One region of the Exiguobacterium sp. s141 genome, then DNA from elsewhere that is predicted to be linked to it. Evidence: riboswitches for the same ligand, from Rfam matches in the RefSeq annotation. Region 1 holds a riboswitch; the other holds the start of a gene.
The links. Region 1 has a riboswitch for S-adenosylmethionine ahead of KNP74_RS12135 (2,3-diketo-5-methylthiopentyl-1-phosphate enolase). Riboswitches for the same ligand answer to the same signal wherever they lie in the genome.

Region 1 (10,169 bases):
AACCAACCGTTCTGAGGACTTTTCCTATGTGAGCTGTTTCTTTTGGATGTATGACAAGCCGAGCGCCGCAATCAAAATTGTGCCTTTGACGATGTCTTGTGCGTAATACGGCACGTCCCACATCGTCAGTCCGTTCAACAAAATCCCAATCAAGACGGCACCGATTAACGTACCTACGACGTTCGGTCGTCCGGTCCCGAAGACGGCGTAACCGATATAGGCGGCTGCGACAGCGTCCATGAGGAGCGGTGCTCCGGCCGATACTTGTCCGGTACCGATGCGCGACGCCAAGATGATGCCGCCGATGGCTGCGAACAGACCACTCAACACATACGCGTACAGCTTGATGCGCGTGACGGCGATGCCGGAGCGGCGGGCCGCCTCGACGTTCGAGCCGACGTAATAAAACTCGCGTCCCGTCTTCGAATACGTCAAAAATAGATGGGCTCCGGCGAAGAAGAGAATCATCAAGATGGCGACGAACGGGACAGGTCCGATTGAACCTTGGCCGATGAAGAGGAACGACGGGATAAAACGTCCCGGTGCCGTCCCTCCTTCAATCGGCATGTTGTCGTAGATTGAAAAACCTTTCGTATACGTCAATTGGACCCCGTTGATGACGTACATGATGGCGAGCGTCGCGAGCAAATCCGGTAACCGAAACTTGATTGTCACGAGCGCGTTCAACAGTCCGACGAGCACGCCGAGGGCAATCGGGACGAGCAAAGCGACGAGCAGTTCTTGACTATGTAATACGAGACTCGACGCCGCACCGATTGTCGCGAGGCTCGCCGTTGAGCCGACCGATAAGTCGAACCCGCCGACGATGAGCGAGAACGTCACTCCGAGGGCGAGCAGCGAGACGATCGATACGGACTTGATGATGTCGCTGAAGTTCGCGTACGTCAAAAACTGGTCGTTCGTCACGCCGAAGACGGCGATGAGTGCGAGAATCGCGAACAACGTCCCGTATTGACCGATGCCGCTGAAGCGTTTCGTGCGTTGTTTGATGACGAGTTGGGCCATGTTAAACCCCTCCTTTCTGTTGCCAACGGCCGCGGTCGAGCCAAAGCGTCCGGTTGGCGATCAATTCTAGTTCATGCGGTTCACTCGACGTAAAGATGACAGTCTTTCCACTTTTCGCGAGGCGGGTGACGAGTTCATAAATATCCCGTTTCGCCGTCACGTCGACGCCTTTCGTCGGTTCGTCGAGCAGATAGACGTCCCGGTCCTCGAGGAGCCATTTGCTGAGGACAACTTTTTGTTGATTCCCCCCGCTCAGCTCTCGGACCGGTTGCCCGACCTGGTCGTATTTCACACGGAGCGAGGCCAAGACGCGCGTGACTGCGTTCGCCTTCCCTTCGATCGCGAGGACGTTCCGTTCAATCGAATCGTCGAGGAAGAGTCCCTGTTTCCGGCGTTCTTCCGGTACGAGGGCGAACCCGGACCGGACCGCCTGACGCGGTTCTCGAATCTTGATTGGTTTTCCGTCCAACGTCATCTGTTGTTCAACGCCGGAGAGACCGAATAGCGCCTCGATCAACTCCGTCTTCCCGCTCCCGGTAACACCGCCGATGCCGACGACTTCGCCTTTATACGCCGTGAACGGCAAACTCGTCCCGAACGCCGGTAACGTGAGCTCTGCCTGAATCCGCATCTCGGTTTCCGGAACGGCTTTCTCTACCGCTTCTGCCATGTCAGATCCGCTCAAATACGTATGGATATCCCGTTCTGACAACGCCTGAAACGGCCCTTCATAGGCGATACGGCCATCCCGGAGGAACGTCGTCGTCGTGGTGACGCGCGACAGTTCGTCCGACCGATGCGTGATGAGAAGAATGCCGACACCTTCCTCTGCGAGCGACTGCAATAACGTGAGCAGTGACGTCGCATCTTCCGTCGACAAGGCGGCCGTCGGTTCGTCGAGCAAGAGGTAGGCCGCATCACTCGCGAGCGCCCGGGCAATCAAGACACGTTGTTTGACGCTGAGCGGGAATCGTCCGACCGGTTCGGTCACGTCAATCTCTAGTCCGACACGTTCCAAGTAGGTGGCCGCTCGCTGTTTTAGTTCACGAGGACGAATCCGTTCGACCGCCTGCCACGGCACGACGTTTTCATAAATCGGTAAATCGAGATAGAGGGCGTCATCGACTTCTTGCGACACCGTGATGATCCCACGGCGTATCGCCTCGGCCGGTGTGAATGTGACCGGTGTCTCGTCGAGCTCGATCGTCCCGGATGTGGGGATGATGGCGCCACTCAACAGCTTCACGAGCGTGCTCTTCCCGGCCCCGTTCAACCCAAGCAAGCCATGAATCTCGCCACGGCGGAGCGTGAAGCTGACGTCGTCGAGCACCGTGACATCACCATAGCGTTTCGTGACGCGTTCAAGCCGTAACATCAGTCCGTCCCTTTCATCCAGTCCGACCAGGCCGCGTCTGATGCGCCCCAGTTCGGGACGTATTGACCGAGGTCGTCCATCGTTACTTTCTCGTCCGGCAAGACGTCGCGGTCGACGAGATATGGGTCGACCGAATGAATCGACGGCGTCTCTTCACCAGCTAATTTTTGATACGCGTAACGGACTTGAATCCGTCCGATTTCAGCCGGATCGGTCGCCGCCGTCACTTTCCACGGGCTACCGTCCTCTTGCATGAGCTGCAAATCTTCATCGCTCAAATCAATCCCATAGACGGCGATCTCATCGCGTCCGGCCTGTTTGATGGCACGGCTCGCACCCTTAGCGAACTCGTCCCACATCGCGAACACGGCATCAATCTCACCTTCCGGATACTTCTTCAAAATTGCTTCCATCTGGCTCTGTGTGTCGAGCGCCGTATTGTTCGTCGCCGAACCAAACTTGGCGACTTCTGTGATACCCGGGTAACGCTTCAAGAACGCATCATAAATCGTGTGGCGACGTTCCATCGGTGTGAAGCCACCAACCCAAATCGTGACGATTTTGCCTTCACCGTCCAAATCTTCGGCGAGTGCCTTGAGTGAACGCCAAGCGAGCGAATAGTCGTCTTGGTCGATGATGGTCACGCCTTCGTTCGTCAAATCGTTGTCGAACGCGACGACTTTGATGCCTTTATCGAGCGCGCGTTGGACCGGTTCTTTCAACGCATCGGCACGGCCATGGTCGATCAAGATGACATCGACGCCTTGCGTCGTCGCCGTATCGACATAGCTCGCCATCTTCGACAGGTCGTTGTCGGCGTTGTACACTTTCACGTTGCCGCCGAACGATTCGACTTGTTCCGTCACCCCGTTGATATACTGCGACGAGAACGTCCCGATCGACATCTGCATGATCAGGGCGACATCGATATCTTTCGGAAGTGTGGCATTCGAGACCGAGACGGGTTTCGTCTCCGGTGTCTTCTCAGCCGGCTTCGATGGGGCCGCTTGTTCGTTCGTGCAACCGACGAGCGCCAAGACGAATGTGAATAGTAAAATTAATAGTTTTTTAGACATGAATTGTTCCCCCTACATGATGTGTGATGGCAGTCTCTGTCGGCTCGAACACACCCGCCTCGGTGATGAGTCCGGTGATGAGGTCCGGTGGGGTGACGTCGAACGCCGGATTGAAGACGGTGATGCCGACGGGTGCCGTCGGTTGACCACCGATATGTGTCACTTCTGACGGGTTCCGCTCCTCGATTTCAATCGTGTCATCCGCCGTCAAATCGAACGTCGAATGCGGCGCCGCGACATAGAACGGAATGCCGTAATGTTTGGCAAGGACGGCGAGCTGCAACGTCCCAATTTTATTGGCGACGTGACCCGTCCGTGTGATACGGTCAGCTCCAACGATGATGGCGTCGACTCGTTTTGACTGAATCGTCCAAGCCGCCATATTGTCGGTGATGAGCGTCACGTCGATATCGGCCCGGTCGAGTTCCCAGACAGTGAGGCGTGCCCCTTGCAGGAGCGGCCGCGTCTCACAGGCGAAGACGTTGAAAGATACGCCCTGTTCTTTTCCGACGTAAAACGGCGCGAGCGCTGTGCCGTATCGCGATGTCGCGATGGCACCGGCGTTGCAGATTGTCAACACGTTCCCCCCGGCCGGCAACACCGTCAGCGCATGCTCGCCGATGGCCCGATATGTATCGACGTCCCGGTCGTACAAAGCGATGGCGCGGCGTTTGATTTCCTCGGCAATCGCCTCAAAGTCGTCCCCGACATTTAAATCAAGGAGCGATTCGATCACGTTTTGCAGATTGACCGCCGTCGGTCTTGTCGCAATCAAGCGGCGTCCAACGAGGTCGAGTCGACGGGTGAAGTCCGGGTCGTCGACTAACCGGCCTGCCTCTTTGGCGAGGACGAACGCCCCGAAGTAAGCGATGGCCGGGGCACCACGGACTTGGAGCGTCTCGATGGCATGTTCGGCCTGTTCGAGCGTCTCGATTGTCACGTAACGCTCTTCATGTGGTAACAACGTCTGATCCAATAGGATGAGTTCGTCCGTTTGCGAATTAAAGCGGATGTTTTGGACCGTCATACGCGCACCCCCGACAAAAGCGTCACCAAGTCGTCAATCGATTCGACGCTGTGGCGTTCTTTAATGAGCGCCGTCCCGAGGGCAAGCGCGTCACGTTTTCGTTCGAGCCGCGTCGCTTCCGGCAACGTCTCGAGATCGGCGACACCGGCGAGTCCGACGGCACGGCGAATGAGTTCGCAACCGGCATAGCCGATCGTGTCGCTGAAGATTGTCCGCAACAATTCGTCGACGAAACCGTCCGTATTGAACGGCTCGACAGCGCGCTCAAAGTTGGCCCGGAACGTCTTCTCGAACGTCTCCCACACCGTCAAGACGTCCGTGAAACGTTCGAAGCGTTTGAGCGGGTCATGGAACGTCGACAGCGTCAAATGGGCGATAATTTGGCCCAAATCAAAGCCGAACGGTCCGTAAAATGCGAACTCTGGATCGATGATTTTCGTCTCTTGTTGGGTCGCGAAGATGCTGCCTGTATGTAGGTCACCGTGCAGAAGCGCCTCATGTTTCGTGACAAATCCGACTTTCAGTTTCGTCACCTCGACCTTGAGCGCCTGGTCTTGCCAAAGGCGTTCGACATCTTCTCGAAGCGCCGCCTCGATGTTGTTCGACTCCGCGTCTTTGAACGGGTCGGTGAAGATGAGCTTCTCGGTGATGTCACACAGTTCCGGGTTGTAATAGTCACGTTCAATCCGCTTCTTCGCGATCGGGCCGGCCGCATAATCCGACGTCGCGAACAGCGTCTCGCCTAAAAATTCACCGACATGACGCGCGAGTTCCGGATAGCTCTCCCCTTTCAAATAACCGGTGCGGACAATCTCATAATCAGACAGATCTTCTAAAATCGTGTAGGCGAGCGTCCGGTCGCTACCGAGGACGTCCGGGACGAAACGCGGCGCCACGTTCGCAAACTCACGGAGTGCCAACTGTTCAATCCATGCCCGTTCGAGTGTAAGCGGCCAGCTCTCACCGACGACTTTAGCGTATGGGAGCGCCTGTTTGACGATTAGGCGCTGTTCGCCTTGGCGAATCCGAAACACGAGATTCAAATTGCCGTCCCCGATTTCCTCACACTCGGCGATTCCGTCTTGCAAGTATCCTAATTGACGGACGTGCTCGACAACAGACTGTTCTGTAAATGGTTGATATGACATGATGTTTTCCCCTTCCTGTACGTTGCCCACAAAAAAAGCCCCTTTCTCCGCGAGAAAGAGGCACAGCCAAAATGGTTGTTCCTCTCATCTGTCAGACATTCGTCTGGTGGATGTAGCACCGTGCCTAATGGTCGGTTGCTGCGGCGTCATCGGGCCAATTCCCTCTGCCAACTCGCGATAAGAGTGGTTTATTCGATTCGGTGAACTTATGTGATGAATATTACGGACTCGACGTCACAATTGTCAACGTCCTTTTCTCCGTGCCACTCGTCTTTTTTTGTGCATATATGGAAACAACTTCCCAAAATATTTTTTTTGGAAAAAAAGGAATTGACGACGTGACGAATCTGTGTAAAAATTCAATTAAATTTCACAACTTCAAATCACATTCTTATCAAGAGCAGACGGAGGGACGAGCCCGATGATGTCGCAGCAACCGACCAGAGATGGCACGGTGCTAATTCTTGCAGCGAAAGCTGAGAGATAAGAGTTCATTTTTTATGATGACCTCTTGCCTCGGCATGGGGTCATTTTTTGTTTGCCTGGAAGGAGGAACCATATGAGTATCACTGCCACATATGAAATCAAACGGACGGATGCGGTCGCAAGCATTGCCGACAAAATCGCCCTCGAGCTGACCGTCGGCACATGGACCGAGCTGCGTCATTTAGAGCAAGAGCAGTTACAGGCGTACCGGGGTGAGGTCGTATCGACCACCCATACGGAGACGACGAGCCGGTTCACGATCCGCTATCCGTTACATAATGTCAGCCCTGACTTTTCATCCATCTTGACGACGACGTTCGGGAAACTATCCCTCGACGATTCTATTCGGTTAATCGATTTGACGTTGCCCGAAACGCTCGCCCCTCATTTCAAAGGCGCCAAGTTCGGCGTCGACGGGATTCGCGAGTTGCTCGGTGTCCATGACCGTCCGCTCGTCATGAGCATCTTCAAAGGCGTCATCGGGCGTGACCTCGCGTTTCTCGAGCAGCAACTCCGCGATCAGTTCGCCGGCGGCATCGATATCGTCAAAGACGACGAGATTTTATACGACAATCCGCTCACGCCGTCGCTCGAACGGGCCCGGATCGGAGCGGCCGTCATTCAAGCGCACTTTGAGGCGACCGGGAAACGTGTCCTCTACGCCATCACGCTGAGCGGCCCTGTGTTCGGTCTTCGCGATCAGGCGCTCCGGCTGATCGAGGCCGGTGCGACGGCGCTCCTATTCAACGTCTATACGTACGGTCTTGACGCACTGCGCGAACTTGCGAACGACCCAGACATCCGTGTGCCGATTTTGGCCCACCCGGCCTTTGCCGGCGCCTTGACCGGGTCCATCAGTCATTCGCTCTTACTCGGTAAACTCCCACGTCTCGCCGGGGCCGATTTGACGCTCTTCCCGTCTCCATACGGTTCGCTCGCGACACCACGGGACGAGGCGTTCGCGATTCGTGACTTGAGCGCCGAACCGCATTGGTCGAAACCAATTTTACCGGTCCCGTCAGCCGGGATTCATCCGGGGCTTGTCGCCGATATCATTCGTGATTTCGGGACGGAGGTCGTCATCAACGCCGGCGGTGGCATTCATGGTCACCCGGACGGTGCAGCCGCCGGGGCCCGTGCTTTCCGCCAAGCCATCACTCACGTCCTCGGTCACACCGCAGGACAGACGGACGAACTCGATACCGCGTTAAAGGCGTGGGCGTCACGATGACGGTCCACATCCTGTGCGACTTCGATGGGACGATCACGGCGGAAGACAATATCATCGCGTTGATGAAAGCGTTCGCCCCGCCGGCTTGGGTCGAGTTGAAAGATGCGGTCCTCGAGCAACGGATTTCAATCCGCTCCGGCGTCGGTCAACTGTTTCAACTATTGCCGAGCGAGGCCGCCCCGGCTTACCACGATTATTTGTTGGAGCGGATCACGCTCCGCCAAGGGTTCCCATCATTTTTAGAACAGGTTCGGGCGCACGGTTGGAAGTTTGACGTCGTCAGCGGCGGGATGGACTTCTTCGTCCAGCCGGTCTTAGATGGTCACGTCGCCCCTGAGCATATCTACTGTAACGTCGCCGACTTCTCCGACGAGACGGTAACCGTCACGTGGCCGCACGCTTGTGACGAACAGTGTACGAACGATTGCGGCTGTTGCAAGCCGACGATTGCCCGCCGTATCGTCAATCCGAGTGACCGTTTAATCATCATCGGCGACTCGGTGACCGACTTCGAGGTCGCGAAGCGTGCCGACTTCGTCTACGCCCGGGGTCAACTCATCACGCTCTGCGAAGACGCAGGCATCCGTTACGCCCCGTTCGAGACGTTCGACGACATCACCCATCACTTGAAGGAGGTGCCCGTATGAGCCTTACGGCACGTTGGCTTGAACTGGCCGAGATTAAAGACGAACTCGCCGCCCGCGACTGGTTCCCCGGAACGAGTGGGAATTTGGCGATTCGCGTCTCTGACGACCCGCTCGAATTTCTCGTCACGGCGAGTGGACGCGATAAACGGAAACGAACGCCAGACGACTTTGTTCATGTCGATGCGGGCGGACGCTTAATCGGCGAACAGACAGGAAAACCATCCGCCGAGACGCTGCTACATGTCGAAGTGTTCAATCGGACGGATGCGACGTGTTCGCTCCATGTCCATACGGTCGACAATAATGTCATCTCCGAGCTCCATGCCGCTACCGGCGAAGTCGTCTTCACCGGTCAAGAAATCATCAAAGCGCTCGGCTTCTGGGACGAGGATGCGGTCGTCCGCGTACCGATTATCGAGAACCATGCGGACATTCCGACTCTTGCGGCCGCTTTCGCCCCTCACATTCACGCAAACGCCGGTGCCGTCCTCATTCGCAATCACGGCATCACCGTCTGGGGCGAGACCCCGGCCGCGGCCAAACGCTATTTAGAGGCTTACGAGTTCTTGTTCAGCTATACATTAAAACTACGCGCCCTAGGCGTCCATTCATAAGGAGGAACCAACCATGGCAACTGTCTATTTCCAACAAACCGAAGAGCGTTACGTCGATCAAACTGAAGTGAGCGCCTTTTTAGAGTCTCGCGGGATTTTATATGAGCAGTGGGACATCACGAAGCTACCGGAAAACCTGCAAGAGAACTATCAGTTGACGGACGAGGACAAACAAGCGATCTTGTCGACGTTCCGTGACGAGATTCGTGATGTATCGGAGCGCCGCGGCTATGAGACGGCAGACGTCATCTCATTGTCAGACGCGACGCCGAACTTGGACGAATTGCTCGTCAACTTCCAAAAGGAGCACCATCATACGGATGACGAGGTCCGCTTCATCGTCAGCGGCCATGGCATCTTCGCCATCGATGACGCCGAGCGTGGCTACTTCAACATCGAGCTCAACCCCGGCGACCTCATCTCGGTGCCGGTGAACACGCGCCACTACTTCACGCTCCAAGACGACCGCAAAGTCGTCGCCGTCCGCATCTTCGTGACGACAGAGGGCTGGGTGCCGATTTACGAGAAACAAGACGTGACCGCATGAAAAATGGTCTCTCGCTCAAAGGCGAGAGACCATTTTTTTAATGTTTGGCAGCGGCTGTCGGTTTTGAAGAGAACCAACCCCATACCGCGATCCCGACCATGACCGACCAGAAGAACACGGTCCACGCCGTCGAGTGGACGAAGCCGTCCGGAAGACCCATGAACGCGAACGGTGTACCGGCAATCAATTCCTTGAAGCCAGGGTGTTCAAGGACGAGCACCGTCAACTTCACACCGACCCAGCCGACGATGATGAAGGCGGCTGTCTCAAGTGTCGGACGTTGATGCAACAGCTTGACGAAAATTCGAGCAGCGAAACGCATCAAGATGACCCCGATGAGTCCACCTGTCAAGACGACGAAGAACTGACCAGAGTCGATCCCACCGATTTCACCGAGACCGAGCGGCGGCAAGCTGACCGCGAGCGCGACCGCTGCGAGAATTGAATCGACCGCGAAGGCGATATCAGCAAACTCGACTTTCGCAACCGTCAACCAGAACTCTTTCTTCGTGACCGGCTTCTCTGTGACAGCCGTCTCTTCTTTCGCCTCAGCAGCGAGATCTTGTTTCGGCTCCGTTTTACGAGCCTTATAGGTCATATACAGATGTCGTGCGCTCATTCCGATCAAGTAAAGCGCACCGAGCGCCTGGACTTGCCAGACGTTGATCAAGAATGAGATCAAGAACAAGGCGATGAAGCGGAAAACGAACGCTCCAAGTAATCCGTAAAATAGTGCCTTCTTCTGTTCTGTCCGCGGCAAGTGCTTGACCATGACCGCCAAGACGAGCGCGTTGTCTGCAGAAAGTAGCCCCTCGAGACCGACGAGTACGACGATGATCCAGGCGTACTGCAGAATTAACTGCCAATCCATTAAAAACATCCCCTTTTTTGTTGTGTTCCTTCATATTTAACAGTGATCTATTTTTTAAGTTCACAGGAACATTTTATTCCCGATTCATATCGAAATCAATCTTCTTTTCTTCAATTGCTGA
Region 2 (10,169 bases), on a different contig from region 1:
GTCACAAGTGTCCGATGGCGCGGCAGCCGTGCTCGTCATGGAGCGCGAAGAAGCCGAACGTCAAGGCTTGAAACCGATGGCAAAATTCCTTTCGTTCGCGGTCGGCGGTGTCCGTCCGGAAGTGATGGGAATCGGCCCGGTCGTCGCCATCCCGAAAGCACTCGAGATGGCCGGCGTGAAGTTGGAAGAAGTCGGATTGTTCGAACTGAACGAGGCGTTCGCGAGCCAATCGCTCGGCGTCATCCGTGAACTCGGCATCGACCCGTCGAAAGTGAACGTCAACGGCGGCGCGATCGCCCTCGGGCATCCGCTCGGTTGCACGGGCGCGAAACTCGCGGTCTCGATCTTGCATGAGATGAAACGACGCAATGAAAAGTATGGGGTTGTGACGATGTGCATCGGTGGCGGTATGGGTGCTGCTGGCGTCTTCGAATTACTATAAGGGGGAATTGACAATGGAACGTACAGAACATGAATTGATTAAAGGCGGTAGCTTCGTCATCGACGCACTCGACGCGGATCGTTTGTTCACACCGGAAGACTTCTCGGACGAGCACAAGATGATTGGCGACACGACGGCGAGCTTCGTCGACGACCGTGTCATGCCAGTCCTTGGACGCATCGAGAAACATGAGTTCGATCTCTCGGTCGAACTGTTGAAAGAAGCGGGCGAGCTCGGCCTCCTCGGCGCGGACGTGCCAGAAGAGTACGGCGGTTATCAGCTTGATAAGATCTCGTCATCGATCATCACGGAGCGGTTCGCCAAGGCACGTTCATTCGCCCTCAGCTACGGCGCCCACGTTGGGATCGGGACACTCCCAATCGTCTTCTTCGGAACGGAAGAGCAAAAGCATAAGTACTTGCCGAAGCTCGCGACCGGCGAATGGATCGCGGCGTACGCCCTCACAGAGCCAGGCTCAGGCTCGGACGCGCTCGGTGCGAAAGCGACGGCCGTCTTGAACGAGGCCGGCACGCACTACGTGTTGAACGGCGAGAAGCAATGGATCACGAACGCCGGTTTCGCGAACGTGTTCGTCGTCTACGCGAAAATCGATGGCGACAAGTTCAGCGCCTTCATCGTCGAGCGTGACTTCAAAGGGGTCTCGACAGGGGCCGAAGAACAGAAGATGGGCATCAAAGGCTCATCGACACGGACGCTCATCTTAGAAGACGTCGAAGTCCCAGTCGACAACCTCCTCGGAGAAATCGGCAAAGGGCACGTCATTGCCTTCAACATCTTGAACGTCGGTCGTTACAAACTTGCGGTCGGTGCGGTCGGCTCGTCGAAACGTGCGTTCGATCTCTCGGTCCAGTACGCGAACGAACGTAAACAGTTCAAGACGCCGATCAGCCAGTTCCCGCTCATCCAAGAAAAACTCGCGACGATGGCCGCGAACATCTATGCGATGGAGAGCTCGGTTTACCGGACGGGCGGTCTGTTCCAAGACAGCCTCGACGCCCTCGGCGACGACAACATGCGTGACGGTTCAAAAGTCGCCCAAGCGATCGCTGAATATGCGATTGAATGTTCATTGAACAAAGTGTTCGCCTCGGAGACGTTCGACTACGTCGTCGACGAAGCGGTCCAAATCCACGGCGGCTACGGCTTCATGACCGAATATGAAGTTGAGAACTTGTACCGTGACTCACGCATCAACCGCATCTTCGAAGGAACAAACGAGATCAACCGCTTGATCGTGCCGGGCACGCTCCTCAAGAAAGCGATGAAAGGCGACTTGCCACTCCTCGCCGAGGCACAGAAACTCCAAAAAGAACTCATGAGCTACATGCCGCAAGAGCTCGACGGCTCACCGCTCGCACGCGAGAAGATGCTTCTGTCGAACATGAAGAAAATCAACTTGATGATCGCCGGAACGGCTGTCCAGAAATATCAGCAAGACCTTCAGAACGAGCAAGAGATTCTCGCGAAGATCGCCGACATCATCGGCGCCATCTACGCGCTTGAAGCGGCCATCGCGCGGACGGATAAAGCCATCGCCCGCACAGGCGTTGAGAAGAACGGACAGAAAGTCCGCTACACCGAAATCTTCGCCGAGCAAGTGTTCAAGCAAGTCGAACTCATGGCGAAAGAAGTCTTGTACGCGGCCGCATCGGGCGACGAGCAGCGCATGCTCTTGTCGGCGATGAAGAAGTTCAGCCGTTATCAGCCAATCAACGTCATCGGCACGAAACGCGAAGTCGCAGCGAGTCTCATCAAAGCGAACAAGTTTATCGTGTAAGCAAGCGAGAGAAAGGGTGGACCGGACGCGGTCGGCCCTTTCTTTTTGCCTTGTCGACACCGTACAATGGACGGAAGGAGGCGAAGTAGATGAGACGTAAGGCATTGTTAGAACGGATGGATGCGATTGGCCGCTCAGTCGCAGAGCATGATGGGACGCTCATGCTCCTCGCGCTCGGTTCGATCGGGCTCGAGACGGATCGGCTCGACGACTATTCCGACCTCGATTTCTTCTTGATCGTCGAGGATGGGCATAAGGCCCGCTTTATCGACAATTTGGATTGGCTCGCCGTCGAGCCGCTGGCGTACCAGTTCCAAAACACGAAAGACGGCCATAAAATCATGTATGAGGACGGCATTTACGCCGAGTTTGCCGTGTTTGAAGTCGTGGAGATGCCTGGCATCGCCTATACGCCGGGCCGTGTCGTCTGGCAGCGTGACGAAGCGCTCCACGCGATCGCGACGCCGAACGTCGTCACAGACGTCCCTGACGCCGCGTATTGCTATGAAGAGGCGCTGACGAACCTATACGTCGGCTTGCTCCGGGAGCGACGTGGCGAGCGACTTGCGGGCTTTGAACTCATTCAAGTCGCGGCAATCAATAACGTGCTGAAGGCACATGGAGAGATGAGTGATCCGTTCAATCCGACGCGACGCGTCGAGACGAAGCATCCTGACGTGACTAGGCTCCTTGAGCAAGGGGTATTAGGCTATGGGCGTTCCGTCGAGGCGGCAGCTGCGATTCTCGGTTATATCGAGGCGCGTCATCCGGTGAACGCGTCGTTGAAGCGAGAGATTGAGCGTTTGCTTGAAGCGTGAATGGTCGATTCGGAATGTGCTACATTTATAGAAGAGGTGATGAACATGGTGACACTATATGGCTATCCGCCATGCAGTACGTGTAAAAAAGCAGAGAAGTGGTTGAAAGAGAACGACGTCGAGTATACATACGTTCATATCGTCGAGGCGACACCGTCGAAAGATGAACTGGCCGAACTATGGAAACAGTCGGGTCTCCCGCTCAAAAAATTCTTCAATACGAGCGGCCAAGTATATCGAAACGAAGGCATCAAAGATCAACTGCCAAATCTATCAGAAGACGAACAACTCGAGCTTCTCGCGAGCAATGGTATGCTTTTAAAGCGTCCAATCGTGACAGATGGTCAAAAATCAACTGTCGGATTTTCAGAAAAGTCGTTTACAGACGTTTGGGGCGAAGTGCTATAATACTCGTGTGAGTCTAATTCATTTGAGGGGGAAGTTAAGATGAGCAAAGTACCTGCCAATCTACGTTATTCAAAAGAGCACGAATGGGTTGAAGTGAACGGAAGCGTGGCCCGCATCGGGATCACGGATTTCGCACAAAGCGAACTAGGGGATATCGTCTTTGTCGAACTTCCTGAAGTCGGCGGCACGATTTTACTCGATGAGCCGTTCGGTTCGGTCGAGTCGGTCAAAACCGTGTCAGAGTTGTACGCTCCAATCTCTGGAAAAATCACAGCGGTGAACGAATCACTCGCCGATTCACCAGAACTCGTCAACGAGGCACCGTTCGAAGGCGCTTGGATGATCGAAGTCGAGTTGAACGACGCGTCAGACGTCGACAAACTCATGTCAGCCGAAGAATACGAAGCGATGATTCAAGGCTAAACAAAACCCGGTTTCTCTTCACGAGAAGCCGGGCTTTTTTGTTCATTCGAAATCGAGGCGGTAATGATCAGGCTGGATGAGCGACGTCCGGTTGAACAGGCGGTAGAAGATGATTCCAAGCGTTATCGGGATGAGTCCGAACAAGACGATGACGAGCATGACGTTCCAGAGCGCGAACCCTCCCGGCATCAAATGCAAGGCGTTGATTGGCCCGATGAGGCCGGAGACGCCGAAACCGGCACTGATCGGCGTGCCTTCGATCCGAAGGATGCCTGCGAGCGCTCCGAGGATGGCCGCATTGGCGAGTACGGGCAACATCATGATCGGACGACGGACGAAGTTCGCCATTTGAATCTTCGGTGACCCGAGGAAGTGGGCGATCGACGTTCCCGTCGCGTTCATCTGCCAGCCGGCGATGGCGAGACCGAAGCCGGCGGCGACGACCCCTAGGTTGGCGGCCCCGGCCGCGACACCAGACAGGCTGATCGCTGTGGCGATGCCGACCGTCGAGATTGGCGAGACGATGATGAGCGAGAACGCCATCGCAATCAACATGCCCATCACAATCGGCTGTAGTTCCGTCATTGTCATAATGATCGTCCCGACGTATGTTGTGATTTGTGAGATGTAGGTGAGCAGGAACGCCCCGATCCCTCCGGCGACGACGATGACCGTCATCGGTAAGACGAGTACCGTGTATGTCTTCAAGCGTGGCGACAACTGCATGACGAGGAACGTCGCAAGAGCGGCCGTCACACCGGCCGTGATGACGTCACCGATTCCAGCCATGAGGAACACCCCTTCCTCGATGCGGATGGCGCCGCTCCCGACTTGGGTCGCGATGCCGATTGTGCCGGCCTCGAGTGCCGAGCGTCCGAACTGCATGGCGACGGCGACACCGATGATAACCGGTAAGAGACGCATCGCGATTGTCGTCGCATCTAAGATGAACTGCAAGGACGGAACATAAGGTAAGATGGCTTTCGTTAATTCACCGAGCAAAGCGCTCGGGATGAGGGCGATGAGAATGGCAAGACTGAGGCCGTTCAAGACGTTCATCAAAAACTGTTTTCCGGTAAGCTTCTCTTCCGTCATTGGGGATTCACCTGTCCTTTTCTACTGGTATGCTGTTATGTACAAAAGCAATAAAGTTAATGACCATACTATGCCTCTTTCTAGCGAGCGTCAATACAAAATGTTGAAATGTTCAGAATTTTCCATTTGAGCACAACTTTTGAACCGACCGGTCCGGATTCATATACTTAGAGGAGAGGTGAGAATAATGATGACAGACGGATTCTTATATATATACGCCCCGATGTGCGGTACATGCGCCGTGGCCGAGCGGATGCTCTCGGTCGTCGAGGCGGTCGATCCCGAACTCCAGATTGAAAAACGCGATGCCAACTTTATCCCGAACGAGCTCGAGGCGTATCAGGTCATGAGCGTCCCGGCGCTATTGAAGCTGGAGAATGGTCAAGTTCGCGATCGTTTGTACGCGTTTCAAAACGTCCAGCACGTCCTATCTTTCGTCAAATGAGATAGGATGATTAGAATAATCTGAAAATTTTAAATAATCAGTTGACACAGAAAGTTCACGAATGATATATTCATTACAACATCTTACTTGAACACAACATAGGACGAGATTTTCCCGTCAGCAAGACGTTTTCGAACAACCGTTGCATGAGCTTACGCGATTTCAGGTGGACCTTCCCTTCGATTGTCCCCCAAAAAAATCAAGCGTCGGGGCACCGGTCGCGTAATTGCATGGTCCGTTCGAAGATCGAGTGATGGTCGGGTAAAAATCCCCCATATAAGGATGAATGCTCTGATCGGGCAAAAGAGGTTCATCTATGGGTTGTCCTTCAGTGACTCAAGGTGCTACGTTCTGTGTCATCCTCGGATGGCACCTTTTTTAATTTGTCTGAAAAAAATAGTTTGACATGAAAATAATGTGTCGCTATGATAAAGCTAATCAAATACGCAACCACTCTTATCAAGAGAGGCTGAGGGACTGGCCCTATGACGCCCAGCAACCGCGGATCAATCCGAAATGGTGCTAATTCCAGCAAGGTGTAAACCTTGGAAGATGAGAGCAATCGTTGTCCGTACGATAAAGTACGCACGTTTGCTCAAACGTGCGTACTTTTTTTGTTGTCAGGAGGGAAATGGATTGATTCAATTACGCAATGTGGCCAAATGGTTCGACACGAAAAACGGTCGGGTTCAGGCGGTCGATGATGTGTCGCTTACAATCGAAAGCGGCGAAATTTTTGGAATAATCGGATATTCAGGGGCGGGGAAGTCGACGCTCATCCGCTTGCTCAACCGACTCGAGGCACCGTCAAGCGGTGAAATCGTGGTCGCCGGCAGCGAGCTGACGAAACTCACGCCGAAGGAACTGCGCGGGGTGCGTAAAAATGTCTCGATGGTGTTCCAACACTTCAACCTATTATGGTCGCGCACGGTCGCTGAGAATATTAGCTTCCCGCTCGAACTCATCGGGGTACCGGCGAGTGAGCGCAAACGCCGCGTCCAAGAGCTCGTCGAACTCGTCGGCCTCGCCGGACGGGAAGACAGCTATCCGTCACAACTATCGGGCGGCCAAAAGCAGCGAGTCGGGATCGCCCGTGCGCTCGCTACGAATCCAGAAGTGCTCCTCTGCGATGAAGCGACGAGCGCACTCGACCCGAAGACAACGGACTCGATTCTCGAACTGCTCGTCAGTATCAACAAGAAACTCGGTTTGACGATCGTCCTCATCACCCATGAGATGCACGTCATCCAAAAGATTTGTCACCGGGTCGCCGTCATGGAGGCCGGGAAGGTCGTCGAGACCGGACAAGTCGCCGACGTGTTCCAACATCCGGAACAGCCGATCACGAAAGAGTTCGTCAAACAGATCGGCGCGGTCGAGGACATGTCGCTCACGTTCGAACATTTGAAAGCCCGGTATCCGAGCGGACAAATCGTCAAGCTCAAATTCTTGAACGAGACGGCCGAACAACCGATTCTGTCGGAAGTGTTGAAGCAGCATGACATCGGCTTCAACATCATCGGCGGGAAGGTGACGCAGTCACAGGTCGGTGCCCTCGGGACATTATTCATCCAATTGATCGGAGAGCCGGCTGAAGTCGAGCGGGCCATCGCCTCAATCCGGTCGCAGGCAGTGGAAGTGGAGGTAGAAAGCGATGTTTCCTAATGTAGATTGGCAAGTCATGCTCGAGCAGACGTGGGAGACGCTCTATATGACGCTCGTCGCCGGAGCCGCGACGTTCGTCATCGGTCTCGCCCTCGGGATGCTCTTATACGTCACGAACGAACCGCTCATGATGAAAAACCGTCCGATTTACACGGTTATCAGCGCAATCGTCAACGTGTTCCGGTCGATCCCGTTCATCATTTTGATCATCTTGCTCATCCCGTTCACGTTACTCGTCGTCGGGACGATGCTCGGATCGACGGCAGCGTTGCCGGCGCTCATCATCGGTGCGGCTCCGTTCTATGCGCGGATGGTCGAGCTCGCCCTGCGTGAAGTCGACCGCGGCGTCATCGAGGCGGCTGAATCGATGGGTGCGACAAAATGGCAGATCGTCTATAAAGTGTTGTTCCCAGAAGCATTGCCGGCCATCGTGTCAGGCATCACGGTCACGATCGTCGCGATCGTCGGTTATACGGCGATGGCAGGGGTCGTTGGGGGCGGGGGACTCGGGAACTTGGCGTTCCTCGAAGGGTTCCAGCGCTCACAGAGTGACGTCACGTTCGTCGCGACCGTCTTAATCTTGGTTATCGTCTTCGTCATCCAGTTCATCGGCGATCGACTCGTATCAGTAATTGACAAGCGTTCCGCTTGATCTAAATAGAAAATTTGGAGGGGTTTTATAATGAAATCATGGAAAACAGTACTCGGATTGACAGCAGCTTCAGCACTCACTATTCTCGCAGCTTGCGGCGGAGATTCAGAATCAGGTTCGGGCGATGATAAGACGCTCGTCGTCGGTGCGTCAAACGTCCCGCACGCTGAGATTTTAGAGCACATTCAAGACGACTACGAAGAGAAGGGCTATACGCTCGAAATCAAGAAGTTCCAAGACTACGTCCTCCCGAACAAAACGCTCGCGGACGGCGAACTCGACGCGAACTACTTCCAACACGAGCCGTACCTCGAGTCGCAAATGGCTGAGAACAAAGACTACAAATTCGCTTCAGCCGGCGGCGTTCACATCGAGCCGATTGGTGTGTACTCGAAAGATTACGCATCACTCGATGAGCTTCCAGACGGCGCGGAAATCATCATGAGCTCGTCGGTCGCTGACCACGGACGAATCCTCACGATGCTCCAATCAGAAGGCTTGCTCACGCTCGCGGAAGGCAAAACAGTAGACGCGACGGTGTCAGACATCGTCGACAACCCGAAAAACTTGAAATTCAAGACAGACGTCGAAGCGGCACTTCTCCCGCAAGCGTTCAACAACGGTGAAGGGGACGCGGTCCTCATCAACACGAACTACGCGATCGATGCCGGCCTCAACCCGCTCGAAGACGCGATCGCTCTCGAAGGCGAAGATTCACCTTACGTCAACTTGATCGTCACACGTGAAGGCGACGAAGATGACGAGCGCGTCAAGGCACTCCTTGAAGTACTCACGTCAGAAGAGACACAACAGTGGATTTTGGACGAGTACAAAGGTGCAGTCGTACCGGTCAAATAATAATTTCGTCAAGGCCCGGGCTATCCCGGGCCTTTTTTGTTTGGAGTAGTTTTGACGCATCAATAGAAGTACACTACATATATGTAGGAAAAGGGGGGATTCGGATGAACATACGACACATTCATCCGCTGACGCTGGGCGTCTTGTTTGGCACATTTTTTGCCCGGCTGTCGACATTTTTTGTGATGCCGTTTTTTGCGATTTATCTCGCGACGCTCGGTTTCTCGGCGAGCGTGATCGGGACGGTGTTTGCCATCTCGGCGTTATCGGGGTTATTCATGAGCTTTTTCGGGGGGACGCTATCCGACCGCTACGGGCGCAAACAGCTGATGCTGATCGGTATCGCGTTGAACGCGATGACGTTCACTGGTTTCGCGCTCGTGACAGAATTATTTTGGTTTTATATGTTCTCGGTACTTATGGGCGTGTCGCGGTCGTTCCTCGAACCGGCGTCGCGCGCACTCATCAGTGATACGACGCAGCCGGACCAGCGCGTCATCGTCTATAACGTCCGCTACTTTTTAATCAATATCGCGGCGGCAATCGGGCCATTGCTCGCGGTCGTGTTGTCGCTCACCGGGGCGAAGAGCGCCTTCTTCGTCGTCACGGGCGTCTATGTGTTATACGGTCTCGTCATCTCGACGCTGTTCCGGAAATATCCGTTCGAGGAAGGGGACGGCGTCAAAGTCCGGCCGCGCTTGACGGAGACGTTCCGTGTGTTACAACAAGATAAGACGTTCCGCTACGTCATCATCGGGATGATTTTCGCCATCATCGGCTATAGTCAGTTCAATGCGACGTTGCCGCAGTTCATCGCGTTCCATGACGGCTTCAGTGATGGCTCACGTTTGTTCGCCTATCTGTTGACGGTCAATGCGATCACCGTCCTCGTCGTCCAATATCCGATCATGCGCTTCGGGATTCGCGTGTCGCCGATCAAGTCACTCTTTTTCGGCGTCGGGACGCTGTCGACGGGGCTCCTGCTCATCGGTTTTGCGACCGAGACGTGGGTGTTGTTCATCGCGATGGTCATCTTCACAATCGGTGAGGTGCTTATGTTCACGATGACGGACGTATTGACGGACGAATTGGCACCGGCTCACCTGCGCGGGACGTATTTCGGGGCGATGGGGTTGACGGCGCTCGGTCAGACGATCGGCCCCGTCATCGGTGGGGTGTTGCTCGATGGGTTTGATAACGCCGCGTTGCCAGTGTTTGGAAGCTTGGCCGTGTTGACGGCTTGCGGCGCCTTCTTCTTCGCCGGCGCCTTGAAGGAACGGAAAGCAAGTTTGGCCTTAATCGAGGAAAAAGTTGGATAAAGTCTTGATTTCTCGATATTCTCATTCTCAACATTTAAGTTTTATTGAGAATGAATAATAAGGTGAGTCGCTTGAAATAAAAAATTGCCTAGATTAAGATTAGAATATATCTAATCTACGCCAAAAATGGCGAGAAAACGGAAGGGGTATCCGAATGTCTAACGTACCACACATGAAAATTGATGACCTCCGCGTCTCAATCGAAGGAAAAGAGATCGTCAAAGGTCTTAATCTTGAAATTAAAGG

Region 2: it holds a riboswitch for S-adenosylmethionine, as region 1 does, so the genes downstream of both, KNP74_RS03005 (methionine ABC transporter ATP-binding protein) here and KNP74_RS12135 (2,3-diketo-5-methylthiopentyl-1-phosphate enolase) in region 1, are expected to answer to the same signal.

What each region holds. Positions count from the first base shown of each region.
Region 1 is NZ_JACSLJ010000006.1:16,013-26,181, forward strand. Features, by position in the region: gene KNP74_RS12105 (GNAT family N-acetyltransferase) at 1-15, shown strand, start outside; gene KNP74_RS12110 (ABC transporter permease) at 25-1,026, opposite strand; gene KNP74_RS12115 (sugar ABC transporter ATP-binding protein) at 1,028-2,401, opposite strand; gene KNP74_RS12120 (sugar ABC transporter substrate-binding protein) at 2,401-3,477, opposite strand; gene mtnA (S-methyl-5-thioribose-1-phosphate isomerase) at 3,470-4,504, opposite strand; gene mtnK (S-methyl-5-thioribose kinase) at 4,501-5,652, opposite strand; SAM riboswitch class I at 5,734-5,836, opposite strand; SAM riboswitch class I at 6,041-6,142, shown strand; gene KNP74_RS12135 (2,3-diketo-5-methylthiopentyl-1-phosphate enolase) at 6,212-7,369, shown strand; gene KNP74_RS12140 (2-hydroxy-3-keto-5-methylthiopentenyl-1-phosphate phosphatase) at 7,366-8,016, shown strand; gene KNP74_RS12145 (methylthioribulose 1-phosphate dehydratase) at 8,013-8,630, shown strand; gene KNP74_RS12150 (1,2-dihydroxy-3-keto-5-methylthiopentene dioxygenase) at 8,644-9,177, shown strand; gene KNP74_RS12155 (TerC family protein) at 9,215-10,048, opposite strand.
Region 2 is NZ_JACSLJ010000001.1:581,263-591,431, reverse strand. Features, by position in the region: gene KNP74_RS03040 (acetyl-CoA C-acetyltransferase) at 1-442, shown strand, start outside; gene KNP74_RS03035 (acyl-CoA dehydrogenase family protein) at 456-2,240, shown strand; gene KNP74_RS03030 (hypothetical protein) at 2,330-3,058, shown strand; gene KNP74_RS03025 (arsenate reductase family protein) at 3,104-3,466, shown strand; gene gcvH (glycine cleavage system protein GcvH) at 3,506-3,889, shown strand; gene KNP74_RS03015 (PTS sugar transporter subunit IIC) at 3,932-4,984, opposite strand; gene KNP74_RS03010 (thioredoxin family protein) at 5,175-5,429, shown strand; SAM riboswitch class I at 5,883-5,988, shown strand; gene KNP74_RS03005 (methionine ABC transporter ATP-binding protein) at 6,066-7,094, shown strand; gene KNP74_RS03000 (methionine ABC transporter permease) at 7,084-7,746, shown strand; gene KNP74_RS02995 (MetQ/NlpA family ABC transporter substrate-binding protein) at 7,777-8,604, shown strand; gene KNP74_RS02990 (MDR family MFS transporter) at 8,709-9,923, shown strand; gene sufC (Fe-S cluster assembly ATPase SufC) at 10,096-10,169, shown strand, end outside.